DNA from 3 places in the Microbacterium sp. PM5 genome. Region 2 is predicted to be linked to each of the others. Evidence: predicted binding sites of a transcription regulator. Region 2 holds the regulator's gene; each other region holds the start of a gene.
The links. Region 2 encodes HrcA, which represses chaperone genes, less so after heat shock. Its sites were predicted from a motif close to TTNGCACTCGNNNNNNNCGAGTGCNAA; they were not measured.

Region 1 (9,998 bases), 1.5 Mb from region 2:
AACCCGGCGACGGTGACGATCCTCGGCGTCACCCTGACCATCCAGTCGTACGTCGCGATGGGAATCGCGATCGTCGCCATCGCGGCGGTCGGGCTCGGCCTGATGTACACGCGCTTCGGTCGCGCCACGCGCGCGGTCTCCGACAACCCGGCGCTGGCCTCGGCATCCGGCATCGACGTCGACAAGGTGATCCGTGGCGTGTGGATCCTCGCCTCGGGCCTCGCGGGCTTGGCCGGCGTGCTGCTCGGCCTCGTCCTCAACGGCATCGGCTGGGAGACCGGCGGACAACTGCTGCTGCTGCTGTTCGCAGCCGTCACCCTCGGCGGGCTCGGCACCGCGTTCGGCGCGTTCGCCGGTGCGATGGTCATCGGCCTCATCGTCGAACTCACGAACATCTGGCTGCCGGGCGATCTGAAGTACGCCACGGCGCTCGCACTGCTCATCGTCATCCTGCTGTTCCGGCCGCAGGGCATCTTCGGCCGCGCCGAGCGAGTCGGCTAAGGAGAGGGCCATGGACTTCTGGATCACGCTGCTGCAGCAGCTCACCGAGACCGCGATCGCGCCGATCACCGCCGCGTACGTCATCGCGGCGATCGGCCTCAACATCCACTTCGGATACACGGGGCTCATGAACATGGGGCAGGCGGGCTTCATGCTCCTCGGCGCCTACGGGTTCGCGATCACCGTCATCAACGGCGGCGGCTTCTGGTTGGGGGTTCTCGTCGCGATCGTGGCGTGTGTCGTCTTCGCCTTCGTGCTCGGCATCCCGACCCTGCGACTGCGCGGCGACTACCTCGCGATCGTCACGATCTGTGCGGCCGAGATCGTGCGCATGGTCGGACGCCTGTCCGCTCTCGCCGACGTGACCGGCGGGTCGACGGGCCTCGTCGGACCCGAATACCGCGGGGCGTTCACGAGCCTGTCGATCCTGCCTCCGGGCACCACGCAGATCCTGTGGTTCTCCTACCCCAACACCGACCCGGGGTCGGGCAACGACTGGTGGACGCGCCTGGTCGCGTGGACCCTCGTCGCCATCGCCCTGCTGTTCACCTGGCTGGCCATGCGCAGCCCGTGGGGTCGCGTGCTCAAGGGCATCCGCGAGGACGAGGACGCCGTACGCAGCCTCGGCAAGAGCTCGTACTCCTACAAGATGCAGGCGCTCATCATCGGCGGGGTGCTCGGCGGCATCGCCGGCATCCTGGTGGTGCTGCCGGCCTCCGTGCAGCCCGACGGCTTCGGCCGCCCGCTCACGTTCAACCTGTGGACGATCATGCTGCTGGGCGGCGCCGCCACGATCTTCGGCCCGCTGCTCGGATCGATCATCTTCTTCGTCGTGCGCATCGCGATCGTGCAGATCGCCGGCGAGTACATCCCGGCGTCGATCCTCAACACGCAGCAGACGCAGTGGCTGTCGTGGGTGCTGATCGGCATCGCTCTCATGCTGCTGGTGATCTTCCGACCACAGGGCATCCTCGGCAATAAGAAGGAGTTGAGCTTCAATGCCTGACCAGACCGCCGACCGCGCCGTTCCGGTCTCGCAGGAGCCCGGCGCAATCACACAGGCCATCCGCTCCACGCTGCTGAACGTCGCGGAGACGCCCGGCTCGGCCAAGCCCGATCCCATCCTCGTGGTCGACAACATCGTGCGACGCTTCGGCGGGATGACGGCCGTCGACGTCGACCACCTCGAGGTGCAGCGCGGCGCGATCACGGCGCTGATCGGCCCGAACGGCGCCGGCAAGACCACGTTCTTCAACCTCATCACCGGCTTCGACAAGCCGTCGTCGGCGAAGAAGCTCTTCGGGGGGCCTTCGCCGGCCGAGGCTGCCAAGTGGTCGTTCGACGGACGCACGCTCGGCAACACCGCGGCATCCAAGGTGGCCCGTGCCGGCATGGTGCGCACGTTCCAGCTGACGAAGGCACTGTCGCGCATGACGGTGCTCGACAACATGCTGATCGGCGCGAAGGACAACCCCGGTGAGAACCTGGCGGTCGGCCTCGTCAAGCCGCTGTGGGGCGGCGCCGAGAAGGCGAACATCGCCAAAGCCGAGGAGCTGCTGCAGCGCTTCAAGCTCGACACCAAGCGCGACGACATGGCCGGAAGCCTCTCCGGCGGGCAGAAGAAGCTTCTCGAGATGGCTCGGGCCCTGATGAGCGATCCGAAGATGATCATGCTCGACGAGCCCATGGCCGGCGTCAACCCCGCGCTCACGCAGAGCCTGCTCGAGCACATCCAGGCGCTGCGCAACGACGGCACGACCGTGCTGTTCGTCGAGCACGACATGCACATGGTGCGCCACATCTCCGACTGGGTGGTCGTCATGGCCCAGGGCGAGGTCGTCGCCGAGGGCGATCCGGAGCGCGTCATGAAGAACCCGGCCGTGATCGACGCCTACTTGGGCGCGTATCACGACACCGATCTCGGCGACGATGCCGCCGTGAACACGGGCCTCATCACCCAGATCGAGGCCGAGGTCGAAGCCGAGGCCGAGCAGGAGGACGACCACAAATGAGCATGCCATCCGCCGCGGCTGCGCCCGAGGCACCGACGGCGACGCCGGTCGTCAAGGCCGACAGCCTCGTCGCCGGCTACCTGCCGGGCGTCAACATCCTCAACGACTGCACCCTAGAGGCGTTTCCGGGTGAGCTCGTCGGAATCATCGGCCCCAACGGCGCCGGCAAGTCGACGCTGCTGAAGGCCCTCTTCGGCCTCGTCAACGTCCGCTCCGGCGCCGTGACGCTGGAGGGCGAGGACATCACCAACCAGAAGGCCAACCAGCTGGTGCAGGCGGGGATCGGCTTCGTTCCCCAGACGAACAACGTCTTCCCCTCCCTGACGATCGAGGAGAACATGCAGATGGGCATGTTCTTGCGACCCAAGGAGTTCCAGAGCCGCGTCGCCGAGATCTGGGAGCTCTTTCCCGTGCTGGGCGAGCGTCGCAAGCAGCGCGCCGGATCGCTCTCCGGCGGCGAGCGCCAGTCGGTCGCCATGGCGCGCGCCCTCATGATGAAGCCGAAGGTGCTCCTGCTGGACGAGCCCAGCGCGGGCCTGTCCCCCGTTCGCCAGGACGAGACGTTCATCCGCACGCGGGAGATCAACAAGACCGGTGTGACCATCATCATGGTGGAGCAGAACGCCCGTCGCTGCCTGCAGATCTGCGACCGCGCGTACGTCCTCGACCAGGGCCGCAATGCCTACGAGGGCGCGGGACGCGAACTCGCGAAGGACCCGAAGGTCATCGAGCTGTACCTCGGCACGCTCGCCGCGGATGTCGAGGCGTCGCACTCGGACTGACCGCTCAGGGACAGAAGGGGCCTCGCCGTCTCGGCGAGGCCCCTTCTGCATGCGCGCGGCTTTCGATGCGGAGATGCGCAACGGATGCGGACGCCGAACGGCACGGCATCCGCGTCCGTTGACCGCGTCCGCATCTGTTGACGGCGCTGGCGACGGGAGAACGGATGCCGCGGCGGGCATATTCACCCGCCGGCTGCGCGCCGAGACACGAAGAAGGGGCGGATGCCGCGGCATCCGCCCCTTCTGTCGTGCGCAGGTGTCAGTTCACGGAGCCCTGGATGGACTTCTGGAAGACGGGAGTGTTGTTCGCGTCGAACTTGTAGATGCCGATGTAGGCGCTCGACGGGTCGTTCTGGGAGTTGAACGGACCAATGCCCGCCTTACCCGTGTAGGTGATGTCCTTGCCGCTCTTGATGAGCGCGAGGCACGAGGCGTAGTCGGAGCACTTCTCACCGTTGGTGGTGCCCGAGACCGCGGCGAGGTTCGCCTGGATCGTCGGACCGTCGGTGCCCTTGCCCTTCTCGGCGGCCAGTGCCGCGAGCACGATGGCGTCGTAGGACTCGGGAGCGTACGAGAAGTCCTTCAGGTCGGCGTTCGCGCTCTTCTTGTAGAAGTCCACGAGGCGCTGCTTGAACTCGGGGTCGGGCTGGGCGCCGGGAATGGTGCCCTGGGCGCCGGTGAGCGTGCCCGCCTCGAAGTCCTTGCTGTAGTCGGCCGTGTTGCCGTCGACGAGGTACGTCTTCGACAGATCCCAGCCCTGAGCCTTCAGCTCGGGGACGATCTGCTTGGTCTCGTCGAAGGCGAGGATCACGATCGCGTCGGGCTTGGCCGCCAGAGCCGCCGACACCTCGGAGGAGAAGGTCTTCTGACCGGGAGCGAACTCCTGGCCCTTGCCCTTGGCGCCGTAGACGACTTCGCCGCCCGCCTTGGTGACGGTGTCTTCGACGACATCGCGCAGGCCGGTGCCGTACGCGTCGTTGAAGACGATGAACGCGACCTTCTGGACGCCGTCACCGATGACGAGGTTGCCCAGCGCCGAGCCCTGCACCGTGTCCGGCGGAGCGGTGCGGAAGTAGTAGCTGGAGTAACCGGAGAGCTCGGTCGCGGTGTTCGCGGGCGAGATCTGCACCTTGCACTTCGAGACGATGGTGTCGACGAAGTTGAGGCTGACGCTCGAGGACTCGGCACCGAGCACGACCTGCGCGTCGGAGGAGGCGATCTGCGCAGCCGAGGCGGTGGAGACCGACAGGTCCGACGAGGCGCCGGAGTCGGTGATCGGGCCGACCTTGATCGGCTGGCCGAGCACGCCGCCGGCGGCGTCGATGTCTTCGACGGCGAGGCCGTAGCCGGCCTCGGCGGGCGGGTTGAGGTAGGCCAGCGAACCGGTCTGCGGCAGGATCGTCGCGAGAGTGAACGGTCCGGTCGAGGGCGTGCCGGGCGTGCAGGCGGCGGCAGGGTCCGCCGACCCCGTCGAGGTTGCCGTGGGAGCCGACGTGGTGCCGCCTCCGCCCGAGCTGGAGCACCCTGCGAGGGCGAGCGACGCGGCGCCCGCGAGCGCAAACGCGGCGATGAGCGCCTTGTTGCGATGAACCATGGGTTCTTCCCTTTCTTCGATGACATCGCGCGGCGCACGGGCTCCGCGGTCTGGCTTGAACGCTAAACCTGCTGTGTCACCAGGATGTTTCGCGCACGCATCGAAGAGAAGCACCGCGACGCAATCGTTATGAACGTCGCGCGGGCGCCGCTCACGTCGTCGAGACGTTCTCAGACCAGATCGGCGACGTCCGAGACGTTTCGGGCCCGCCGCGACGACACCACGGAATCGACGCTCAGCACGACCAGCGCGACCCACACCAGCGCGAACCCGATCCAGCGTTCGAGCGGCATCGGCTCGTGCAGGATCCACGCGCCGGTGATGAACTGCAGGATGGGGGCCACGAACTGCAGCAAGCCGATCACGGTGAGCGGCGCCCGTCGCGCACCCGCAGCGAACAGCAGCAGCGGAACAGCGGTGACGACGCCGGCAAGGGTGACGAGAACGGTGTGCCCGGCGCCCTGGGTGCCGAAGACGAGGCCGGTGGTGGCGGCGACCACGACCAGCTGGATGAGGGCGATCGGGGTGAGCCAGAGAGATTCCAGGGTGAGGCCGCTGATCGCATCGACCCGAGGACCGATCTGCTTCTTCACGAGACCGTAGGTGCCGAAGCTCGCCGCCAGGGTCAGCGCGATCCACGGGAACGATCCGTAGGCGACGATGATGACGATCACGGCCAGTCCCGCGAACCCGATCGCGATCCACTGCGCCAGCCGCAGACGCTCCTTCAGCACGATCACGCCCAGCAGCACGGTCACGATCGGGTTGATGAAGTACCCGAGGCTCCCCTCGATGACGTGCCCGGTGAGGATGCCGATCAGGAACACCTGCCAGTTCACATAGATCAGCAGGCCCGCGATGATCGTCCAGAACACGAGCCGTCGATCGCGCAGGATCGCGATGAGCTTGCCCCACGTGCGGGTGAGCGTCAGCAGGATCGCGCAGAACGCGAGGGAGAAGAGAATGCGCCAGACGACGATCTCCCACGGCCCGATGGGCGCCAGCAGCAGGAAGTAGAGGGGCATGAATCCCCAGAGGAAGTACGCCGCGAAGGCGGAGATCCCCCCGCGCCGCTCTTCACGTGCGGTCTCGGCGGGTGTCATGAGAGAAAGCCTACGACGGTCGTGACATGTTCGGACCGACGGATGCCGAGGCATCCTGCCGTTGGTCGTCGTTCCTCCGCCAATCCGCGTTAACGACGATGGCCCCCGGGCTACCCCGGGGGCCATCGTCGTGTGCGATCGTCAGCGGACGACGACCGCCAGAACGTCGCGGGCCGACAGGACGAGGAACTCGTCGCCGCCGAACTTCACCTCGGTGCCGCCGTACTTGCTGTAGATGACGCGGTCACCGACGGCGACGTCGAGCGGCACGCGGTTGCCGTTGTCGTCGATGCGGCCGGGGCCCACGGCCACGACCTCGCCCTCCTGGGGCTTCTCCTTGGCGGTGTCAGGGATGACGAGGCCACTGGACGTGACCTGCTCAGCCTCGACCTGCTTGATGACGATGCGGTCCTCGAGCGGCTTGATGGAAACCGACACGGTCTACCTCTTTCTTGCTGGGCGTGATGCTTCAAGACTCGTTAGCACCCACAGGGGTGGAGTGCTAACAGAAGTCTAGAGCGCGGCTGGCACTCGTGCAACGCGAGTGCCAACTCTGCGAGACCGTCACCCCCCTGTTACATGAATCATGTTTCACTTACCATCGGACCTGCGCTCCCACGACCGGGACGACCGGGCAACGGTGCCCGGACGATGGCGGGAGCGGGATCGGAGTCGACCGATGACCACCCCCGACCTCACGACGGATCACCCCGCTCATCGGCGGCGACGCGCGCTGGCCGCGGCCCTGACGGCGGCGGCCCTGGCTGTCGGCGCCCTCCTGGCCGCACCGGCCACGAGCCCCGCTGCGGCGGCGACGGGGTCGTGGACGACCGAGTCGATCGCGGGCATGAGCGTGCGGCTCTACACGCCGGCGAGCGCCGCGACCCTGGGCAACGGCCGCGCGCTGATGATCAGCCTGCACGGGTGCGTGCAGACGGCGTCGACCCTGCAGACCGCCGGCAACTGGGCCGCGACGGCGGAGCAGTACGGCATGGTCGTCGCCCTTCCCGACGCCCCGGGCGGGGGTGTGGTGCTCGGATGCTGGGACTACTACGACGGCAACCATTCGCGCACCGCACCCGCCCGCCATGACGACAACCTGTTGGCGCTGGTGTCGGCGCTCACCGGCCGCGCGGCGCTCGGCATCGACCCGGCGCAGGTGTACCTCTCGGGCCTGTCCTCCGGCGGCGGCGAGACCATGGTGATGGGGTGCCTCGCCCCCGACGTGTTCGCCGGCATCGGCATCAATGCCGGACCGACCGTCGGCACGACGTCGGGACAGATCGGCAGCGTCGCCGTCTCGCAGGCTCAGGGCACGGCCACGTGCCGCACCTTCGCCGGCTCGGCATCCGCATCGTTCTCGAGCCAGCTCACCTCGGTGATCTACGGATCGAATGACACCACGGTCGCGACGGGCTACAACACTCTCAACGCGCAGATCATGGCCGGCATCTACGGCGCCGGGTCGTCGTCGACGTTCTCGATGGCGGGGCTGGCCGGCACCAACACGGCGGGGTCGGGCACGATGTACGCGGATGCCGCGGGTCCGCGCGTCTCGCTCATCCAGAACACCGGCCTCGGTCACAACTGGCCGGCCGGCGGCGGGCCGGGCGGCTCGTACGTCTCGACCAACAGCATCGACTACCCCGCGTACGTGACCGGCTTCTTCTTCGCGCACAACCGGCGGGTCGACCGCGCGGCGACACCGAGTCCGACGCCGACGCCCACGCCGACGCCGACGGCCACGCCGACCGCGAGCCCCAGCCCGACGCCGACCGCACCGGGCGCGACGTGCGTGAGCGCGACCAATGCCGCCCACAAGGCCGCGGGCCGGGCGACCAGCTACGGCGTCAATCCCTACAACCCGTATTACGCGGTGGGCAGCCTGGACTACCTGGGGCAGGGGGATGCGACCGTGACGAGTCTGCAGCAGACGTCGGCATCGCGCTGGACGAAGGTGAGCGGGTGCTGAGCAGCCCCGCATAGGCTGGCGGGATGGAACGCGCCGAGCTCACCGCCCTGCTCACCCCCGAGGGGCTGCGGCTGGCCGATGAGCTCGGTGCCATCGACTCCGCCGACGAGGTGGCGCGCACCGTGTCACGGCTGCGGGCGCAGGGGCTGTCGCCCGAGCTCGTCTCGGCCGCCGTCGGCCAGGCGCGGCTGCGGACGCGGGCGCGCGCGAAGTTCGGGGCGTTCGCCGACCGCATGCTGTTCACGCGGGCGGGTCTCGAACAGGCCACACGGCTGTCGGTGGGCGCCCGCCACGCGGGCCGGTTCCGCGACGCCGGAGTGCACCGCGTCGCCGACCTCGGCTGCGGCATCGGCGGGGATGCGCTCGCGTTCGCCGGGATCGGCCTCGACGTGCTCGCGGTCGACGCCGACGAGACCACGGCCGCCCTGGCCGCGTACAACCTCGCCCCGTTCGGCGAGTCCGCGACCGTGCGCCATGCCCGCGCCGAGGAGGTCGCCCTCGACGGCGTCGAGGCGGTGTGGCTCGATCCGGCCCGACGCACGGCCGGCCATACCGAAACGGTGCGGGTCGCCGCGGGCGACTGGTCGCCGCCGCTGGAATGGGTCTTCGCGCTGGCGCAGCGGATGCCCGCGGGCATCAAACTCGGACCGGCCTTCGACCGGGCACAGATCCCCGCGGATGCGGAGGCGCAGTGGATCAGCGTCGACGGGTCGACGATCGAGCTCGTGGTCTGGACCGGAACGCTCGCTCGCGACGGTGTTCGCCGCTCGGCCCTCGTCGTCCGCTCCGACAGCGCCGCCGAGCTGACCGCTGCGTCCGATGCCGAGGATGCCGAGACACGGCCGCTCGGCGCCTTCGTCCACGAGCCGGAGGGCGCTGTCATCCGTGCGCGCCTCATCGGCGAGGTGGCTCGCCGCCTCGACGCCGGAATGCTCGCCCCCGGCATCGCCTACCTGACCTCCGATGCCGAGATCACGAGCCCCTTCGTGCAGTCCTTCCGCATCCTGGAGGAGCTGCCCTCGGATGTGAAGGCGCTCCGGCGCGCCCTGCGCGAGCGGGAGATCGGAACGCTGGAGATCAAGAAGCGCGGCGTCGACGTCGACCCCGCCATCCTTCGCACCCAGCTGAAGCTGACCGGTCCGCGCGCCGCGACGCTCATCCTCACGCGTGCGGGGACCTCACGCGTCGCGCTGCTCGCCGAGCGCGTCACCCGCTGACGCCGATCGCGCCGGCGCGGCGCCGTCAGCCGAACAGCGGCCCCTGGGTCGACGCCCACCACAGCCAGCCCGCGCTGTAGGCGAGCGACAGCAGGCTCAGGCACAGCGCCCAGACCGCGACGGCCCGACTCTCCCAGGGACGGCGCAGCGCGACCACGGCGAGCACCGCGGCCAGGATGCCGATGAGCACGCCCCAGCCGACGACCAGCGAGACGATCAGTGCCACGACGGCGAGGGCGAGAGCCCACGAGGCGCTGCGAGGCAGCACCGGCGGCGTCGGCGCCCAGCGCACGTCAGGTTCGGGTGTCCACGACCCCGTGGTCGCGGCATCCGGCTCCACCGGCGCGCCGACCGCAACCGGCACCGGCTCGGTGAGTTCGCGCTGGAAGCCGCCGCGATGCGCTCCGGGCAGGGCCGCCGTGCCCGCGGGCGCGACGTCGGCCGATGGCGCCTCCAGACGGGCGTCGATGCGCGGCGGCGGAACGTCGTCGGGCGCCGTGTCGGGGCGGTCGTCGCTCATCCCGTGGCCTCCCCGGCGACCTGGATCTCGGTCACCGGCAACGTCGAGTCGGCACCGAAGGCGAGGCTCGAGGGAGCGCGTCCACTCGCGATCAGCTCCGACGCGAGCGCGGCGATCATGGCCCCGTTGTCGGTGCACAGGCTCAGCGGCGGGATGCGCACGGCGACTCCCGCTTCGGCCGCGCGCGCCAGCGCGACCTCGCGCAGGCGCCGGTTGGCGATGACGCCGCCCCCGAGCAGCAGGCGCGGCACGCCGTGCTGCGCGCACGCATCGAGTGCTTTGGTGACGAGCACATCG
Region 2 (9,998 bases):
AGGCCTTGGCGAGCGTCTGCGTGGATCCGGTCGCCGACACCAGCTCGTGAGCGTCGGTGTCGTACGTCAGCGAGAGCTGGCCGAGCGCCTTGCCGTACTCGGACGCCTGGATGACGGGACGCAGCTTCCCACTGGAGCCCACCTGCACGTTGCACGCGTAGGTCTGGTGGGTGTGCGCCGACACGATGGCGTCGATGTGGGCCGACGCTCCGCGGATGAGGGTGCCGAAGTCCGACGGGTCGGTGGCGACCGCATCGCACTGGTTCGACACCGACGACCCGGAGTGCGTGAGCAGCACGGTCACATCGGCGAGGTCGCCTGCGGCGATCTTGTCGGCGACGCGGTTGGCCGCTTCGAGCTGGTCGCCGAAGTCGATGTCCTTGATGCCCTGCGGATCGACCATGCGTGCCGTGTCGGTGGTGACGGTGCCGATGAAGGCGACGCGCACGCCGTCGAGTGTCTTCACGGTGTACTCCGGCAGCGCCGGCGTCTTCGTACCCTTCTGGTAGACGTTGGCACCGAGCGCGTAGGGCGAGCCCGCCGCGATCTGCTCCGGCGTCACGTTCGACGGGTCGGTGTTGCCACCGAAGCGCGGAAGCACCCGGTTCTTCAGGTCGGCGAAGCCGCGATCGAACTCGTGGTTGCCCACCGCCGACACCTCCAGACCGGATGCCTTCAGGGCATCGATGGTCGGGGTGTCCTGTTGGATCAATGACGTGAACGTCGAGGCCCCGATGTTGTCGCCGGCCGAGACCAGGAGCGTGTTCGGGTTCTGCGCCTTCTTGGCCGCGACGGCGCCGGCGAGGACGGCAGCGCCCCCTTCACCCTGCGATCCGGCCTCGATACGACCGTGGAAGTCATTGATCGTCAGGATGTCGATCGTCGTCGGTGCGCTCTTACGGGCCGACAGACCGACCTTCAGCGGATCGTGGTCGCTCGAGCGGTACGGGCCGTCCTGCCAGAACAGCGTGCCGTGGTTGTTGTAGCGGCTGTACTCCAGCGCCACCGACTCCCCGGAGTTGATGTTCCAGACGTCGCCGCCCGTGACGCGCTTCCAGGCCGCGGCGTTCAGCAGCACGTGGTCGAGCGAGCCGGAGAGGCCGTCGAACGAGTACGTGGAACGCCCCACCTTCAGCGCCGACTCGGCATCCGTGTAACCCTCGTCGTAGAGGACCTTCAGCGGGTCCTCCTGGGTGTAGGAGTTGAAGTCGCCGACGAGCACCGCCGCTTCTCCGTTCGCGGTGAGGGAAGAGACCCAGTCGCGCAGCGCGCTCGCCTGCGCGACCCGGGCCGGGTTCCACGCCCCCTGTCCGTCCTTCTGGTCGGCCTGCGCGCCGCTGGCGCCGCTGGAACCCTTGGACTTGAAGTGGTTCACGACGAAGAGGAACGGCTCGCCGCCACCGGCGGGCGCGAACTTCTGCGCGATCGGCTCGCGCGCATTGTCGAAGGCCTGTCCGGATCCCGACTGCGTCCCGAGCGCCAGAGCCTCACCGACGGGTGCGACGCGGGCGGGCTGGTAGATGATCGCGTTGCGGATGACGTCCTGCTCGGATGCATCGGGCAGCTGCGCGGATGCCGGGACGTACGCCCACTTCTCACTTCCGGCAGCGGCGTTCAGCGCCGCGACCAGGGTCGCGACAGCCTTGTCGGGCGTCGACGGCGTCGACTTCGCCGAGTTCTCGATCTCCATGAGCCCGACCACCGAGGCGTCCAGTGTGTTGATCGCCGAGACGATCTTCGACTGCTGGCGCGCGAGGTCTGCGGCACCCCAGGCTCCGCGGAGGTCGCAGCCTCCCCGGACGTTCGTGCCGACGCCGGCACGGTCGGTGTACGGCTGGCAGGCCGCGTCGGACGAGCCGAGCGTCGTGAAGTAGTTCAGCACGTTGAACGAGCCCACGCTCAGGTCGCCGCCGACGGGGGCAGGAGCTGCGGTACGCGGGTTGGTGAAGCTCGCCTGACCCTGCGTCTTGCCGTCGCCGGCGAGGAAGGTCACCGGGTTCAGCTTCCACGCGTTGTTGCGGTAGTCGAGCACGAACGAGCCGCTCAGGGACGCGGTGGCGCCGACGACGACCGGCTTGTCGAGCGAGACGTACGCCGGCGTCAGGTCTCCGTTCAGGAGCGCACCGGTGCCGTTGTTGGCGCGCGCGGCATAGTCGAGCGAACCGCCGTCGTCGAGGACGACGCCGCGGGCAAGGTTGTCCGCCGCGGCCACGGCGGCCTCGGCGCTGCCGGGGCGGGCGACGTCCGTCGGCTGACGGAGCACGCCGGTGCCGGCGGCAAGACCCACTTCACCGTAGCGGTTGGTGTTGTTGGTGTTGGTCACCGTGAAGGTGCCGGTGACGCTCACGAGCATCGACTCGAGGCTCTCGCGCTGGGCGATCGAGGCCGGCCACGTCGTGAGCACGACGGGCTTCGGGGCCGCAGCCGCATCGATCTTGCGAGCCGCGCCCGTGTCGACCGCGAGCTGGGTGAGGCCGTTGAACTCGGATGCCTTACCGGTGACGCGGACAGTGTCTCCGAGCGCGACCTCGTTGGCGACGGCCGGGGTCTTCGCGTAGACGAAGATAGCGTCGGATGCCGTGTGGGCGCTCAGATCGATCGCGCCGCCGGTCCCGGGCGTCTGGATGACGTAGCCGTTGTAGCCGCCGGTCGCATACTGAGCGGTGACGACGCCTTCGGTCGTGACGGTCTGGCCGTTCAGCGGGGTGCTGTCGCCGGAGCCTTGGATCGCCGCGATCGGTGTGATCGTCTCGGTCCCGGGGGTTCCCGTCGAGGTCGGCTGCGGCGTCGGGGTGGACGTCGTCGTGGGCTCGGGAGAGGGAGACGCGGTGCCGGTCGGCGCGGGCGTCGGCTCCGTGCCCGCACCGGAGTTCTGCGGAGTGGGGGCGCCCACGGCGAAGTCCGCGCTGTTGACGGCGGTGTTGGTGTGCGACGCGTCGCGCGAGATGCTCGTCGAGTTCTCGGTGCCGGGAGCGGGCGAGCCGGCTGCGGGGGTCGCGGATGAACCCCAGGCGACGTAGTCGACGACGTCGGCGTCGCCGGGTGAGGTGACGACGGTGGAGCTCGAGACGAGCGCGACCTTGCCGGCCGTGCCGCTGAGGGCGAGCGAGCCGACGGCATCCGGCGTGGGAAGGGGAGTCGTCCCCGCCTGCCCCTTTGCCTCCTGGACGAGGAACGTGCGTCCGGCGGGGATGGTGCCGCTCAGCGCCTGCGCCGAGAACTTCTTGTCGCCGCCTGCTGCGGCGTACTGCAGCGTCCAGCCGTCGAGGCTGACCGGCGCCGACGAGACGTTCACGAGCTCGACGAAGTCGTGGGTGTAGGTGGCGCCGGAGTTGCCGCCCCCGCCGTACACCTCGTTGATCAGCACGGCGGCGTTCGGCGAGACGGCCGCCTGAGCCGGAATGGTCGCGAATCCCGCGCCGCTGAGGGCGAGGGCTCCGGCGGTGATGGTGGCGACGATCGCGCGCCTGTTCCGCCTCTCGGCGGTGGGACGCGTGGCGTCCCGTGTCGGATCTGACACGTGTTCTCCCTGGTTTCGCATGCAACAGCGGACAGCCGCATACACGGCGGTCCTCTTCGGTGATTGAGTGCCGATGATGAGGTGGCTGTGAGACGAAAAGGTTGCACCGAAGTGAACGCCGCACGACATCCGGTCCCATCGAACGTGAGATCGAGCTTCCGTGGCGCGGATCGCGGCGGCAAGAGAAAGGGCGGTTAACTCTTTCTCATCCGGCGCAGCCCTGGCGCGTCGCGTGAGGGAGAGGCTAAAGTCCCGCGCGCGGTCGCGCGGGGCCCGCCCTGCGGACGCCGGTAGACTGCACGGGACATGTCACCCCGCGCCCTGAAGCCTCTCGAGCCGTCTGCGACCCCTCCAGAGCTGATCCGCAATTTCTGCATCATCGCCCACATCGACCACGGCAAGTCCACGCTGGCCGACCGCATGCTGCAGATCACCGGTGTGGTCTCGGACCGCGACATGCGTGCGCAGTACCTCGATCGCATGGACATCGAGCGCGAGCGCGGCATCACCATCAAGTCGCAGGCCGTCCGCATGCCCTGGGCCACCGCCGAGGGCACCTTCGCACTGAACATGATCGACACACCCGGCCACGTGGACTTCACATACGAGGTCTCGCGCTCGCTCGCCGCCTGCGAAGGCGCCATCCTCCTGGTCGACGCCGCGCAGGGAATCGAAGCGCAGACCCTTGCGAACCTCTACCTGGCGCTGGAGAACGACCTCCAGATCATCCCGGTTCTCAACAAGATCGATCTGCCCGCCGCCGATCCCGAGAAGTACGCCGCAGAGCTTGCGAACCTCATCGGCGGCGACCCCGCCGACGTGCTGCGGGTGTCGGGCAAGACGGGCATGGGGGTGGAGGAGCTGCTCGATCGCATCGTCGAGCGCATCCCCGCCCCGGTCGGGGACGCCGCGGCCCCGGCGCGCGCCATGATCTTCGACTCGGTCTACGATGCCTACCGCGGCGTGGTGACGTACGTCCGCATGGTCGACGGCAAGCTCGAGCCGCGCGAGCGCATTCAGATGATGTCCACGCGCGCGACGCACGACCTGCTCGAGATCGGTGTCTCCAGCCCCGAGCCGGTTCCGACCCGGGGCCTCGGCGTCGGCGAAGTGGGCTACCTGATCACCGGCGTGAAGGACGTGCGCCAGTCGAAGGTCGGCGACACGATCACCAACCACCGCAAGCCCGCGAGCGAAGCCCTGGCCGGCTACACCGACCCCAAGCCGATGGTGTTCAGCGGGATCTACCCGATCGACGGCAGCGACTACGCCGACCTGCGTGAGGCGCTGGACAAGTTGAAGCTGTCGGACGCCTCGCTGCAGTACGAGCCGGAGACCTCCGTCGCCCTGGGCTTCGGATTCCGCTGCGGGTTCCTGGGCCTGCTGCACCTGGAGATCATCACGGAGCGCCTGTCGCGCGAGTTCGGCCTCGACCTCATCACCACGGCACCCTCGGTGACGTACGAGGTCACGACCGACACGGGCGAGTCGGTCACGGTCACCAACCCGAGCGAGTACCCCGACGGGCGCGTCGCGAGTGTCTCCGAGCCGGTCGTCAAGGTCGGCATCCTGTTGCCCAAGGATTACGTGGGCACGGTGATGGAGCTCTGCCAGCAGCGCCGCGGAACGCTCCTCGGCATGGAATACCTCAGTGAGGACCGGGTCGAGCTGCGCTACAACATGCCGCTCGGCGAGATCGTCTTCGACTTCTTCGATCAACTGAAGTCCAAGACACAGGGCTACGCGAGCCTCGATTACGAGCCCGCCGGATCCCAGGAGGCCGATCTGGTCAAGGTCGACATCCTGCTGCAGGGTGAGAAGGTCGACGCGTTCAGCTCGATCGTCCACCGCGAGAAGGCGTACGCGTACGGCACTCTGATGACCGAACGCCTCCGCAAGCTCATTCCGCGCCAGCAGTTCGAGGTGCCCATCCAGGCCGCCATCGGCGCACGCATCATCGCGCGCGAGAACATCCGAGCCATCCGCAAGGACGTTCTCGCCAAGTGCTACGGCGGCGACATCACCCGTAAGCGCAAGCTGCTGGAGAAGCAGAAGGAGGGCAAGAAGCGCATGAAGATGGTCGGTCGTGTCGAGGTGCCCCAGGAAGCCTTCATCGCCGCGCTCTCCGGCGACGTCGAGGGCAAGGACAAGAAGTAGGCAGGACGCCCCGGTTAGGCTGGACATCATGCGTCGCGGAAGCTTTCAGGACGACACGGTCGACTATGCCGCCGTCGGCGCCACGCAGGCGCACGACCTCATGAGCTATCCGCCCGAGAACAGCGTTCCGGCGGAGGACTCCTGGCTGCTCGGCAGCGGGCAGGCGCGCTTCGAGTCATCGGCCGACGCGCTGCTCTCGTGGACGGCGCTGCGCGGTGCGGGGCTGGAGATCTCGGACGTGCGTCCGGCTGCCGGCCCGATGTACACGGGAGTCGGCTACGACGTCGACGGCAATCCGACGGTGGCGAGCCGCATGGACGCCGATCAGCGGTTCGACGCCGACGGCACGCCGTACGTCGCGGCCGGAACGACCGTGCGGGTGCGGGGACATGTCAAGGGCATGAACGCGGACGGTGAGCTGCGCGTCATCTACGCGATCGAAGAGCCGCGACGCGTGGGGTTTGCTCTCGGAACCGTCGGGGACTCCGTCGTCAGCGGCGAGGAATCGTTCGTCGTGACCTGGGCGGACAACGACGAAGTCCGGTTCACGGTGCGCGCTTTCGACCGTCCCGTCGCCACGCTCTACCGCGTCGTTCCGGCTCTGGTGAAGCGTCGCCGGCGCGAGCTCTTCCGCGGGTACCTGCGCGCCCTCTCACCGCTGTACACGACGCCGGCCTGATGGGCTCCGCCCTTCCTCTCGGCGACCCCGCTCCGATCGACGGCGCGCTGCCGTCTGACATCGTGATCGATCCGGTCCGTGATTTCGGCGTGTACGTGCACGTGCCCTTCTGCCGCGTGCGCTGCGGCTACTGCGACTTCAACACCTACACGGCCACAGAGCTGCGTGGCGCTCGCCAGGACGCGTACGCCGACGAGGTTCTCCGCGAGATCGAGCTGTCACGGGGCGTGCTGTCACAGCAAGGGCCTCTGCGCGCGGCATCCACGGTGTTCTTCGGTGGCGGCACACCCACCTTGCTGCCGGCGGGGGATCTGGCCCGGATGCTCGACGGCATCCGCTCGGCCTTCGCGCTGACGACCGATGCCGAGGTCACCGTCGAGGCCAATCCCGATACCGTGACCGTCGCGATGGCTCACGAGCTCGCCGAGGCCGGCGTGACCCGCATGTCGATCGGCATGCAGTCGGCCGTGCCGCATGTGCTGGCCGCCCTCGACCGCACCCACGACCCCGCCTCGGTGCAGACCGCGGTCCACGCGGCACGCGCGGCGGGCCTGGATGTGAGCGTCGATCTGATCTACGGTGCACCGGGGGAGTCGCTGGACGACTGGCGCCGCTCGATCGAGGCAGCCGTGGCGCTGCGACCGGATCACATCTCCGCGTACGCGCTCATCATCGAGGAGGGCACCAAGCTCGAGCGCCAGATCCGCCGCGGCGAGCTCGCCGCACCGGATGACGACCTCCAGGCCGACATGTACGAGCTGGCCGACGCGACGTTCGCCGCGAACGGATTCGGCTGGTACGAGGTGTCGAACTGGGCGACGGACACCGCCCACCGCTCTCGCCACAACCTCGCATACTGGCGCGGCACGGATTGGTGGGGCTACGGGCCGGGGGCGCACAGTCATGTCGACGGACTGCGATGGTGGAACGTCAAGCACCCCGCGGCATACGCACAGCGCCTCGCCGCCGGCACCTCTCCTGCGGCTGCTCGCGAGCGCCCGGATGCCGCCGCACGGCGACTCGAGGACGTCCTGCTGCGCTCGCGCATCGCGGAGGGCATCGCGGTGGCCGAGCTGACCGGCGAGGGCCGCCACGCGGTGGCCGCGCTCATCGCCGATGGGCTCATCGAGGGATCATCCGCCGTGCGCGGGCGCGTCGTCCTCACTCGCCGTGGACGTCTGCTGGCGGATGCCGTGGTGCGCGCCCTCACCGCCTGAGCACACGATCGCGGTAATATTGGCACTCGATCACCCTGAGTGCCAATAAGGAGGAGCGATGGTCTCGGAACGCGGCCTGCAGGTCCTCCGCGCGATCGTGCAGGACTACGTCGACACCCACGAGCCCGTCGGCAGCAAGGCGATCGTCGAACGGCACCAGTTCGGCGTGTCCGCCGCGACCATCCGCAACGACATGGCGCTCCTGGAGGACGAGGAGCTCATCGCAGCGCCGCACACATCCTCCGGACGCGTGCCCACCGACAAGGGATATCGCGTGTTCGTCGACCATCTCGCCGAGCTGCGCCCGCTCTCGACGGCGCAGCGTTCGGCGATCTCGTCGTTTCTCACCGACCCGGGCGACCTCGACGAACTCTTGATGCGCACCGTGCGCGCCCTCACACAGCTCACCGGCCAGGTCGCCATCGTGCAGTACCCGTCATTCGCCCGCGCGAACGTCACTCACGTCGAGTTCGTGCACCTGGGCGGAGCACGCGTCGTCGTCATCGTCGTCACCGACACCGGCCGGGTCTCCCAGCGCGTGGCCTTCCTCGCCGAGGAACTCACCGAAGAGGCCGCCCAGCAGGTCAAGACGGCGATCTCGCGGCTGGTCACGGGCAAGCCCGTCGCGGAGGCTGCGGCCGCGATCGTCGAACTCTCGGCGTCAGCCCCCGACGGCACCCGCATCGATGCCGCGCTGCGCACCGTCGCGCGGATCGTCGGCGAGGAACTGGAGGACTTCCGCCAGGACCGGCTCGTGATGGCCGGGAGCGCGACACTCGCGCGGCGCGAGAGCGACTTCCGCGGGAGCATCTACCCGCTGCTGGAGGCCATCGAGGAGCAGGTCACCCTGCTGCGTCTGATGGGCGAGATGGTCGCCGACGACCAGGGACTCGCGGTGAGCATCGGCCGGGAGAACGAGCCCTTCGGGCTCACGGAAGCCTCGGTCCTCACGAGCGAGTACGACGCGACGGGTGCACGCGCGCGCGTCGGCCTCCTCGGCCCCACCCGAATGGACTACCCCACCAACCTCGCGGCGGTCCGCGCCGTCGCGCACTATCTGAGCCGACTGCTCGACGAGGACGACACGTCCCGCTGAGCGATCCGCTCCCGAACACCGACCCGCGCCCGCAAGGGCAGGAAAGGCGATTGTGGCCGACCACTACGAAGTCCTGGGCGTATCCCGCGATGCGAGCCCCGACGAGATCAAGAAGGCGTATCGGCGTCTCGCGCGCGAACTGCACCCCGATGTCAACCCGGGAGCGGACGCGTCCGAGCGCTTCAAGCTCGTGACCCACGCCTACGACGTCCTCAGCGACCCGGAGCAGCGCCAGCGCTACGACATGGGCGGCGACAGCTCGCCCTTCGGCGGAGGCGGCGCGGGTTTCGGCGGCTTCGGCGACATCTTCGAGACCTTCTTCGGCGGCGGCGGAGCGCGCGCCGGCCGGCCGCGCTCGCGCCGTGAGCGCGGCCAGGATGCGCTGGTACGGGTGACCCTCGATCTCGGCGACGTCGTGTTCGGGACCCACCGTGACATCGAGGTCGACACGGCGGTGCTGTGCGAGACGTGCCAGGGATCGTGCTGCCAGCCCGGGACGCAACCGGCGACCTGCGACATCTGCCACGGATCCGGTCAGGTGCAGCGCACCGTGCGCAGCCTCCTCGGCAACGTCGTCACCTCTCAGCCCTGCACCACCTGCCAGGGCTACGGCACCACGATCCCTTACCCGTGCGCGAGCTGCCAGGGCCAGGGCCGCGTCCGCGCGCGGCGGACGGTCTCGGTCGACATCCCCGGGGGCGTCGAGACCGGACTCCGCCTGCAGCTGCCGGGCTCCGGGGAGGTCGGCCCCGCGGGCGGTCCGAACGGCGATCTCTACCTCGAGGTCACCGTCGCGACCCACGAGGTCTTCAGCCGGGAGGGCGATGACCTGCTCGCCACCCTCGAAGTGTCGATGCCCGATGCGATCCTCGGCACGCACACCACGATCTCCTCGCTGGACGGCGACGTCGACCTCGAGGTGCGCTCCGGAGTGCAGTCCGGTGACGTCCTGACGATCAAGGGCCGCGGCATCACGCCCCTGCGCGGCGGCACCCGCGGCGACCTGCGGGTCGGCGTGCAGGTCGTCACGCCGACGAAGCTCGACGCCAAGGAGCGCGCACTCATCGAGGACTTCGCCAAGCGGACGAAGGCCCCGGCTCCCCGCCTGGCGCAGTTCCACCAGGGCATGTTCTCGAAGCTGCGCGACCGGTTCCGCGGCTGAGATGGCTCTGCACTTCCTCGTCGACGAGCCGTCGGCGGACGGGCCCGCCGTCGCCGACGCCGCTCCGGGCGACGAGATCATCATCGCCGGTGCCGAGGCTCATCATGCGGCGGTCGTGCGTCGCGTCCGCGTCGGCGAAGAGGTGACGGTGGGCGACGGTGCCGGCG
Region 3 (9,998 bases), 710 kb from region 2:
TCGGCGACGACGGCCTCGGTCGTGAGGAACAGACCGGCGATCGACGCGGCGTTCTGCAGAGCCGAGCGCGTCACCTTGGCCGGGTCGATGATGCCCGCGGCGAACATGTCGACGTACTCGCCGGTCGCGGCGTTCAGGCCCTGGCCGACGGGGAGCTCCGACACCTTGTTGGCGACGACGCCCGGCTCGAGGCCGGCGTTGAGCGCGATCTGCTTCAGGGGCGCCTCGATGGCGACCTTGACGATGTTCGCACCCGTGGCCTCGTCACCGGTGAGCTCGAGCTTGGCGAACGCGTTCTTGCCGGCCTGGATGAGGGCCACGCCACCACCGGGGACGATGCCTTCCTCGACGGCCGCCTTGGCGTTGCGGACGGCATCCTCGATGCGGTGCTTGCGCTCCTTGAGCTCGACCTCGGTGGCCGCGCCCGCCTTGATGACGGCGACGCCGCCGGCGAGCTTGGCGAGACGCTCCTGGAGCTTCTCGCGGTCGTAGTCGCTGTCGGTGTTCTCGATCTCGCGCTTGATCTGCGTCACGCGACCCTCGATCTGCGCCGACTCACCGGCGCCCTCGACGATCGTGGTCTCGTCCTTGGTGACGATGACCTTGCGGGCCTTGCCGAGCAGGTCGGTGGTGGCGTTCTCGAGCTTGAGACCGACCTCCTCCGTGATGACCTGGCCGCCGGTGAGGATCGCGATGTCCTGCAGCTGGGCCTTGCGACGGTCGCCGAAGCCGGGAGCCTTGACGGCCACCGACTTGAAGATGCCGCGGATCTTGTTGAGCACGAGGGTCGCGAGAGCCTCACCCTCGACGTCCTCGGCGATGATGACGAGCTCCTTGCCCTCCTGGATCACCTTGTCGACGATCGGCAGCAGGTCCTTGATGTTGGAGATCTTCTGGTTCGCGATGAGGATGTACGGGTCCTCGAAGACGGCCTCCTGGCGCTCCGGGTCCGTGACGAAGTAGGGGTTGATGTAGCCCTTGTCGAAGCGCATGCCCTCGGTGAGCTCGAGCTCGGTGCCGAACGTGTTCGACTCCTCGACGGTGACGACGCCTTCCTTGCCGACCTTGTCGATCGCCTCGGCGATGAGCTCGCCGATCTCGGGGTCTGCGGCGGAGATGGATGCCGTGGCGGCGATCTCCTCCTTGGTCTCGACCTCCTTGGCGGACGCGAGCAGCTCGTCGGAGAGCGCCTTGACGGCCTTCTCGATGCCCTTCTTCAGGGAGATGGGGTCGGCGCCGGCTGCGACGTTGCGCAGACCTTCGCGCACGAGGGCCTGGGCGAGGACGGTGGCCGTCGTGGTGCCGTCACCGGCGACGTCGTCCGTCTTCTTGGCGACCTCCTTGACGAGCTCCGCGCCGATCTTCTCGTACGGGTCGTCGAGCTCGATCTCCTTGGCGATCGAGACACCGTCGTTCGTGATCGTGGGGGCGCCCCACTTCTTCTCGAGCACGACGTTGCGACCGCGCGGGCCCAGGGTCACCTTGACGGCGTCGGCCAGGATGTTCAGGCCACGCTCGAGGCCACGGCGGGCCTCCTCGTCGAAAGCGATGATCTTTGCCATAAGTGTGTCGTCCCTCCCGGACGTGAGGATGAGTCTTTAGCACTCGCGATGATTGAGTGCTAACTCATTCTGGCACTCTGGCATGACGAGTGCAAGCCGCGCCGAGCGGGCGCGATGGGAGGGCCGGACGGCGTCAGGCGACGACGCGGACCGACTCGGCCTGGGGGCCCTTCTGACCGGCTCCGACGGTGAACTCGACCGTCTGCCCCTCCTCCAGGACGCGGAATCCCGACATGTCGATGTTGGAGTAGTGGACGAACACGTCCTGGCCGTCGGTCACGGTGATGAAGCCGAAACCCTTCTCGGCGTTGAACCACTTGACGGTGCCTTGGGCCATGCGAATCTCCTGATGCTGCGGTGGGACGTCGCAATGCTAACCAGCGCGAGAGCGGCGAAATCGCCGTTCCGGCAACTGTTGACACGGGCGCATCGAACTGTTCACACGCGCGAAACACGCTCGGCGCTCATGACCACGCTCGTGATCACCGGGCGGTGGGGTCAGCCGGCCGGAGTGGCTCCGGCATCCGTGCGATCCGCGCCGATGACGACGACGAGGAGCTTGCTGCCGTCGCCACCCGCAAGAGAGGCGTAGGCGTCGCTGAGGGTCACCGCCGCGCCGCCGATCACCTGGGCGAGGCCGCGCGCCGCCCCTTCTTCGGCGGGGTCGGAGTAGAAGACCGTCGTGGTCGGGAAGTCCTTGGAGCTGGCGTCGCCGGCGGTGACTCTGTCGGACGCCCATCCGGCCGCGACGATGGTCTGCGCGAGGGAGCCGGCCAGACCCGACTGCGTCGTCGCATTGAGGACCGTCACCGCGTAGGACGTGTCGATGCCCGGCTCGGCGGTCGCGATGGTCGTCGGCGTGGCGCTCGGCGTGGGAAAGAGGGTGACGCGGCCAGTGGCGATCAGCGTGCCGAAGATGCCGACCGCGACCAGAACGACGATCGCGATGATCGACCACAGCACCACGACTCCGCCTCGCAGACGCGGATTCTCGGCGCGGTGAGCACCGATGCGCCCTCCCTCGAGGGCGAGATCATCGAAGCGGTCTTTCTGCGGGGGCGTACTCGGCACCCCAGAATGCTATCGGCCTGTTCCCGTGCGGACGGCGGGAACGGCCGCGCGTCCCTCGCGCTCGCTCTCGCGCGCGTCGCGGAGCCGGCGCAGACGGTGCACCAGCATGGCGTCGTGCGCCGCGGCATCCGGTTGATCGATGATGCGGGCGAGCAGCTGGTAGTACCGGGCCGGCGCCAGGTCGAGTTCGGCGCGGATGGCCTCCTCCTTCACGGCGTCGTGTGCGATCCACCGCGACTCGAAGTCGAGGAGGAGACGATCGCGGTCGGAGAGGGGCACGTCCTCACGCTAACCCCGTCAGCCGCACCCGCCGGGATGCCACTCCAGCCATCGCCCAAGAGGATCGGCACGGCCGAGGACGATGCCGTCTCGTGCGAGCGCGAAGCCCTCCGCCGCACACGTCGCCGGCGCGCCACCGCGCCAGCCCTCGTGGAGAGCGGGGGCATCGAGGGTGATCCATCGTCCTGCGGCGGATGCCGCCTCGATCAACGCGTGTCGCGCATGCCATCCGAGATGGGCCAGGACACCCGGCGTCTGAACGACGAGTGTCGTCTCCCGCGGCGCCGCCGCGGCCGCGCGGGCGAGCTGTTCGACGCCGTCTCCCGCGAACATGAGGGGCGGGTCCGCCGCCGCGATGCGCAGCGCGGAACGCACCCGATCCGCGCGTCCGGTCTCGCCCGGCCAGACGAGAGCCGTCAACCACGCCTCGGTGGCGGGGTCGGCCGGATCCAGTGGCGCGAGATCGATGCCCGCCCGCCAGACGATCTCCGGATGCCGCAACGGGGGCACGTGCTGACCGCGCAGCTCGCTCTCGAGCACGACCGACGACGCCCCGTCGGGGGGATCGAGCACGATCTCGCCGGCGACGCCTCGATACCGGTACGAGTAGCGGTCGGGGTAGAGGCACAGTCCCGCGCTCGCTCCGACCTCGAGCAGCGCGATCGGCCCGTCGATGCCCGCAAGCGCGGGCAGCAGGGCGGCGCACCGGAGGGGTTCGTTGGTCTGCAGAGAGCGCGCCCCGCATTCCGCGACCAGCTCGTCGCCGTGGGCGAGCACCCATTGCCGCCACTCGCGGTACCCGCCTTCGCCGGATCCGAGCATCCGAGCGGCGGCGAAGACGAGCGGGGGCTGACGATGAGAAGGCGCGATCCGACCGAGCACCTCCTGCGCCTCGGCATCCGCCGCGACTCCGGCGGCCCACTCGCCGTACAGCGCGGAACGTCCGGGAGCCTCCTCGCGGGCGAACCGGCCATAGCGGGCCGACACCGATTCTGGGAGGGAACTCATGGGTGACATTCTCGCGGGCCGAGCCGACCGCGGCCTGCGTCGGGTTGAATGGTGGGTGGAGTAAGGAGCCAGACATGACCTACCGCGTGACCAAGACCGACGACGAGTGGCGTTCGGAACTCACCGCCGAACAGTACGCGGTGCTCCGCCAGGCGGGTACCGAGCGCGCCTGGACCGGCGAGCTGCTCGACGAGAGCCGCGCCGGTCTCTACACGTGCGCCGCCTGCGGCGCCGAACTGTTCCAGAGTGGAACGAAGTTCGACTCGCACTGCGGGTGGCCGAGCTTCTACGAGTCGGTGCGCCCCGAGGCCGTCGAGCTGATCGAAGACCGCAGCCACGGCATGGTCCGCACCGAGGTGCGCTGCGCGAACTGCGGCTCGCATCTCGGACATGTCTTCCCCGACGGCTTCGGCACGCCCACCGGCGACCGGTACTGCATGAACTCGCTGTCACTGTCGTTCACCCCGGCCCCGGAGGCGGACGCGTCGTGATCGAGACGGTCACGGATTATCCCGCACTGGCGGCGGTGCGAAACCGTCGCTCCTGGTCGAAGGTGACGGATGCCGCGCCCGCCCGCGCCGAGCTTCTCACCCTGATCGCGGCAGCGGGGCGGGTCGCTGACCACTCCTCGCTGCGACCGTGGCGTGTGATCGAGCTGCGCGGAGATGACCGGGCGACGCTCGGCGCCGCGATCGCCAAGGCCGAGGGCGACGACAAGCCGTCGACGAAGCCTCTGCGCGCCCCGCTGCTCCTCGCCGTGGTCGCCAGCTACCGCAAGAGCGAGAAGGTTCCGCGCTGGGAGCAGGAGGCGGTTGCCTCGGGCGTCGCCCATGTGCTCAGCCTCCTGCTGGATGAGGCGGGCTGGGGCGTCATCTGGCGCACCGGTCATTACACGCGAGCCAAGGCGGTCGCCAAGGCGCACGGACTCACGAAGGACGAGGAACTGCTCGGCTGGCTGTATGTCGGCGGCAAGCCCAGCGGCGCACGTCCCGGCCGGCGCAAGAGCGTCGATCCGCGCGCACATCTGAGCCGCATGCCCGCCTCCGCGAAGGCGGCGGACAAGGACGGCGGGGCGACGACGACCGGCGCGAAGAAAGACAAGAAGAAGAGCTGACGGGCCCTGGCGGCCGATCAGTGTCGCTGTCGCCGCCAGGGGGCGAGGGCGACGATGACCGAGCTTGCGGCCACCACGACCATCAACAGTTCGGTTCCCCAGCCGGGCCCGGCATCGGCGGGCCACACGGCATCGAGGGCGAATGCAGTGGCGAGCTGGCCGACCACGACGCCGAGGCCGAGCAGCAGAACGCCGGTGTGGGCGACGAGCGCCGCCGACAGGAAGATGTAGATCACTCCGACCACGCCGCCGAGGTAGAGCCACGCCTCGGTCGGCAGTGCGCGGGGCGCGCCGACGACGGCGACGTGAACGATGGCCGCGATGGCGAGGACCACCGTTCCACCGAAGAAATTGACGAAGGTCGCGGTCAACGGCGTCCCGACGCGCTGGCGCAGCCGCCCGTTTGTCGCCTGCTGCCACGCGATGCCGACACCGGCCAGAAAGGGCAGCACCAGCATCCACAAGGGCACGCGCTCCACCACGCCGCCCTGCAACGAGATACCGACGGCGATGAGGGCCAGCGCGCCGCCCGCGATGCGTGGCATGGTGACCGCGACGACGCCCGCCGGGCCGTAGCCGACGCGGTCGAGCACCAGGCCGTTCAGTGTCTGTCCGGCCACGACCCCGACAGTGAACAGGGAAACGCCGATCACGGCGACGGCGAGGCCTTGCGTTGCGACGGTGAGCGCTCCGGCGAGGCCGCCTGCCAGCATCCACCACGGGATCGTGCGCGCCCGGATGCCGGCGACCAGAGCGCCGAAACCTCGGCGGCCCGTCGGCAGCAGCGCCGACACCACAGCCAGCACCAGGAGGCCCGACCCGAAGGAGATGACCGCGGCGACGAGCCCGTCACCGATGCGCAGACCGAGTTGCCCGTTGATGCGGGCTTGGAGCGCCGTCAGCACGCCGACCAGCACGGCACCACCGAGAGCCACACCGGCGGGAAGCCGGGGCGTCGTCGGTGCGGTCACGACTCCTCAGCCTAGCCGGGCGCGTGGGAGAGGAGCCGATCGGTCAGTCGTAGCCCAGAATGCAGATCGCTTCGGTGACGGTGTCGGGTTCGGTACGCGGCTCGTGCTCGTCCACGGAATCGAATCTAGGGGTGCGAGCCGGCGGATGCCGAGCGCATCGCCGTGGATAACGCGATGGACACGCGATGGACGCAGCGGACTCGCTACGATCACCGCATGGCCTTTCGCGACCTCCCCGCCCCCGAGCGCCGACTCGTCATCTGGCAGTTCGTCGGCGTCGGCACTCTGATGATCGGCGTGGGCGTGCTCGTCTGGGCAGCCGTCGCCTACTATCAGTCGGTCAGCCTCGGCTGAATCGAGTTCGCGCACCCGGTGCGCTCAGGCAACGCTGAGGGGCCTCGCTATCGCATCGCACGGCGGGCGATCACCATCGCCGCTACGAAGCCGACGATCGCCTACTCGAGAACCTTCTGCGCCTCTTTGCGTACCCACGTGCGGTCATCCCGGAGAAGTCCGCCGAGCACCGAAGCGGGCAACCGCACCTTTCGCTTCCGGAGCGCCGACACGGCGTGCCCATTGACGTCACGATCCGCCAACAACCCCAACAAGACCTGATTCGCCTCCGGATGCTTCGACTTGGCGAACCCGAGCACAACCATCTCTCGTCCCCGCCTATACCGCACATCCGTCGCCAGATCGACCAGCTCGTCGAAGTACGCATCGTCCCAAATGATCTCCAGAGCGCTCCCTGTAGCCCACCGTGCTCCCAGGTTGGTTGGGTCAGATGCGCGCCGGAAGAACCGAATGAGCGCCGGAATAGCGACCGGCTTCGCCCATGGCACACTCAGTGCGCGGACGATCTCCTCTGCTTCGCGATCATCCGTCTCTCGTTCCAGAGCATCCACCAACACGGGGATGGCGCTCACGTATCGGATGCCAGAACGTCGCAAATCAGCCAACGACGAGGATGCGTAGCCGAGGGTCGCGAGCTGCGAGAGGATCGACTCTTCGCTGGATGGGTGAACGACATTCATGGCGGCGTGAACCGATCGATCGTGCCGAGAAATCGACTCCTGCAGGGCCGGAACTCCCGGCCTACCCGACGCGAGCATCGGGCGGGATCGGGAGACATCGTGAAAGCCCGACGGGCACGAAGCTCGAGTTCCAATCGGCGATCCGACCGTCCGCCTCCTTTGGCGACACCTCTGTGTAGTCAGGCGGCGCAGCCGTGAGCCCTGGGACCCTGCCGAGGAAGAAGTCGGCGTCCGACGCCTCGAAGGAGAGAGATGCCCCGGGCGCCGGCCACATATCGAGCTCGAATCGCACCATCCCGGCGCGACGATGGGTGGTGGAACTCCCGACCGGCCAGGCCGACAGCCCACCGCTTCGCGCTGGGCTCGACCATGAAAGCTCTCGAACACGCCGTGCCACAAGCACACCTGTGTTCGCATCCCGGACCTGCAACGACGGGCGCATCTCGAAAAGGAGCCCGGCAACACCCGTCACGGCATCGAACCGGACGGACAAGAGCTGTGCTTCCTGTAGGGCACCTTCCTGAGCGAAGGGATCGGCCTCGGCGGCCGGCAATCCCGCTAGATCAACGCCGTGAGGGCGTAGCACGTCTGCAAGAGGAATCACTGCCAGAAACTAGCCGATCGTTCCGTCGGCGTCCACCGTGCCGAGATCCGAGAGGCCGGCCGCTTCCCAGCGTGCAATCGATGCCGCGGTCGTGGGGCCTTCGCCGGCAAGAACGACATGGAAGGGAACAGCCGGGCGGTCCCACCATTCCCCCAAGGCGATCGGTGTTCCCCACTCCAGCGCAGCGTGCTCGAGCGATGACACCAGCCACTTCAGAGACGCCGGCGACTCATCCGCCAGCACTTGATCCGGCTCAGTCAGGAGAACGACGAGCCCAACGTCACGAGAGAACTCGTCCGCTTCACTGATGCACTCGTCGAACGCATCCCTGTTCTCTCCGAAGTAGGTGGGGAACTGCAGAGCAGCCGCGAACTCGTCGAATACGCCCGCCGCGTCCCTCATCTTCCGCCCGCGCACAACGCGCACCGCAACTCCCAGCCCCGTGCTCCACTTCCACCGGGCCGTGGCGATCTCGTTTCGTCTCCCGGCAAGCAGCACAAAGGCGCTCCCCATCCCCGCCCGCAGAGGTTCCACAAGGCTTGTCACTCCATGGCCCCTCGAATAGTCACGAACGTCGAGTAATGGACGTCGGTCCAGTATGCCGACCCGTCTGACTACGTCACAAGACGCCCCCAGCTGGCGCACCGACCTCCGGAACTCCTCTGCGCGGCGTCAGTAGAGTCGGATCATGAGGGCGAACATCATCGGCGGGGTTCTGCTCGTACTCCTGGGCCTCATGCTGACGTTCCTCAGCTTGCCCTATGCCGCGCAGGGCTTCATGGGGTTTGCAGGAGTAGCGAGCGGTGTGGTTGTCGCCCTCTCCTCCATCAAGCCGTTCCTGGCTGCTCGAGCGATCCACGCGCATCGAGCACCGTAAGCGGTCACTTCCTTCAGGGGCACGCAGCCTCGCATCTCGCGGGAAACGACCATATGACGGGGGTGAGACGGGCGGCATCTACCGATACTGCTCAGGCACGCGGTGCAGACGGTCGGGCACTGCGAGATCGTCATCGACGATCCTGGGTTTGAACAGAGGCGCACCGGCGGCGAGCCACCGATCGCGGAAGCGAAGCGAGCTGGAGGGCGTTGAGTCCTCGTATCCATGTTCAACACGGCAGCAAGGACAAATATCCCAGGATGGGTCTTCTCCGCTCGTTCCCCACGGAAGGTCCGGCGGCTGGTAGCCGCAGATTCGACCATAGAGTTCCGGTTCATGGCGCATTGACGTCGTCCAGATTGCTCGAATGCAGAGTACGGACCTGACGTGTCCCAGCGGAGCCAACCGGGTACGCCTCCAGAACCTTCTGCGCCTCTCTGCGCACCCACGTGCGGTCATCGTGGAGCAGTCCGTCGAGCACAGAAGCGGGCAACCGCACCTTTCGCTTCCGAAGCGCCGACACGGCATGCCCATTGACGTCACGATCAGACAACAACCGCAGCAACACCTGATTCGCTTCCGGACGCTTGGACTTGGCGAACCCGAACACGATCATCTCTCGTCCCCGCCCATACCGCACATCCATAGCCAGATCGACCAACTCATCGAAAGCCGCGTCATCCCAGGACGTCTCCAGCGCGTTACCTGCGGCCCAACGAACACCCATATTTGACGGCACATCAGCTCGACGGAAAAACTGAATGAGCGCGCGGGTCGCCGTCGGTCGCGCCCACGGAACGCTCAGCGCACGGACGATCTCCATCGCGACACGGTCATCATCTGATCCTTCGAGCGCCTGTACAAGCACGGGGATCGCGCTGACGTACCGGAGCCCAGACCGACGCAGGTTTGCCAGCGAGTCGAAGTGGTATCCACGGCGGGCGAGCTCTTCCAGCACCACCTCTTGACCTCCTGGCGCGGTCATACTCTGCCCGTCTCGTAGAAGAGCCTGCCGTCAGCCTCCTGGGTTTGCAGATAATCGGCGACTCGGGAAGCGACCCTCTGATTCTCCGCGTCGATCGCGATCAGCTTGGGGGTCCCCCGCTCCACCGCTCCTCCAAGACCCATCACACGGTCCTGGACCTCGGCCTGCGTCTCGGCTGAGAGGTCAGAGAAGAGCACGCGGAAGACGTAACGCCCCGAATGCTCCGTCACGCGACGGACGCTGAAAGCTCCTTCCGACGTCGTCTCGGTTTCGACAACGTCTCCGAGCGCGACGTCGTAGAGGAAGAACGGTATGCAGCAGACCTCGAATGTCGATTCGGTCAGCTGCCGGCACCACAGCTGCTCATGTCGGTCCTGCTCCGGCAACGGCGCGACGACGATGAAGTTGGCACGCTCTCGCCAGATGGGCTCGTGGTGCGCCGTGTACTGCCTGGGTGTTCGATTCACTGTGGGCCTCCACGCCGCACGTCCCG

Region 1: groES (co-chaperone GroES) is a predicted target of HrcA. The motif match lies at 6,517-6,543, and genes of this name have one in related genera.
Region 3: groL (chaperonin GroEL) is a predicted target of HrcA. The motif match lies at 1,599-1,625, and genes of this name have one in related genera.

Annotation. Positions count from the first base shown of each region.
Region 1 covers NZ_CP022162.1:2,630,034-2,640,031, reverse strand. Annotated here, with positions in the region: gene CEP17_RS12575 (branched-chain amino acid ABC transporter permease) at 1-501, shown strand, start outside; gene CEP17_RS12570 (branched-chain amino acid ABC transporter permease) at 512-1,507, shown strand; gene CEP17_RS12565 (ABC transporter ATP-binding protein) at 1,500-2,513, shown strand; gene CEP17_RS12560 (ABC transporter ATP-binding protein) at 2,510-3,295, shown strand; gene CEP17_RS12555 (ABC transporter substrate-binding protein) at 3,555-4,889, opposite strand; gene rarD (EamA family transporter RarD) at 5,060-5,992, opposite strand; gene groES (co-chaperone GroES) at 6,134-6,430, opposite strand; gene CEP17_RS12540 (PHB depolymerase family esterase) at 6,672-7,964, shown strand; gene CEP17_RS12535 (class I SAM-dependent methyltransferase) at 7,988-9,181, shown strand; gene CEP17_RS12530 (hypothetical protein) at 9,207-9,701, opposite strand; gene tsaD (tRNA (adenosine(37)-N6)-threonylcarbamoyltransferase complex transferase subunit TsaD) at 9,698-9,998, opposite strand, start outside.
Region 2 covers NZ_CP022162.1:980,345-990,342, forward strand. Annotated here, with positions in the region: gene CEP17_RS04900 (ExeM/NucH family extracellular endonuclease) at 1-3,520, opposite strand, end outside; gene lepA (translation elongation factor 4) at 3,827-5,677, shown strand; gene CEP17_RS04910 (DUF1990 family protein) at 5,706-6,356, shown strand; gene hemW (radical SAM family heme chaperone HemW) at 6,356-7,573, shown strand; gene hrcA (heat-inducible transcriptional repressor HrcA) at 7,632-8,669, shown strand; gene dnaJ (molecular chaperone DnaJ) at 8,722-9,831, shown strand; gene CEP17_RS04930 (16S rRNA (uracil(1498)-N(3))-methyltransferase) at 9,833-9,998, shown strand, end outside.
Region 3 covers NZ_CP022162.1:274,257-284,254, reverse strand. Annotated here, with positions in the region: gene groL (chaperonin GroEL) at 1-1,562, opposite strand, end outside; gene CEP17_RS01370 (cold-shock protein) at 1,696-1,899, opposite strand; gene CEP17_RS01365 (LytR C-terminal domain-containing protein) at 2,061-2,633, opposite strand; gene CEP17_RS01360 (DUF3263 domain-containing protein) at 2,643-2,912, opposite strand; gene CEP17_RS01355 (DUF2332 domain-containing protein) at 2,931-3,920, opposite strand; gene msrB (peptide-methionine (R)-S-oxide reductase MsrB) at 3,995-4,411, shown strand; gene CEP17_RS01345 (nitroreductase family protein) at 4,408-5,034, shown strand; gene CEP17_RS01340 (DMT family transporter) at 5,052-6,005, opposite strand; gene CEP17_RS01335 (hypothetical protein) at 6,222-6,359, shown strand; gene CEP17_RS01330 (hypothetical protein) at 6,461-6,931, opposite strand; gene CEP17_RS01325 (barstar family protein) at 7,653-8,189, opposite strand; gene CEP17_RS01320 (hypothetical protein) at 8,332-8,520, shown strand; gene CEP17_RS15035 (hypothetical protein) at 8,855-9,481, opposite strand; gene CEP17_RS01310 (DUF4265 domain-containing protein) at 9,502-9,972, opposite strand.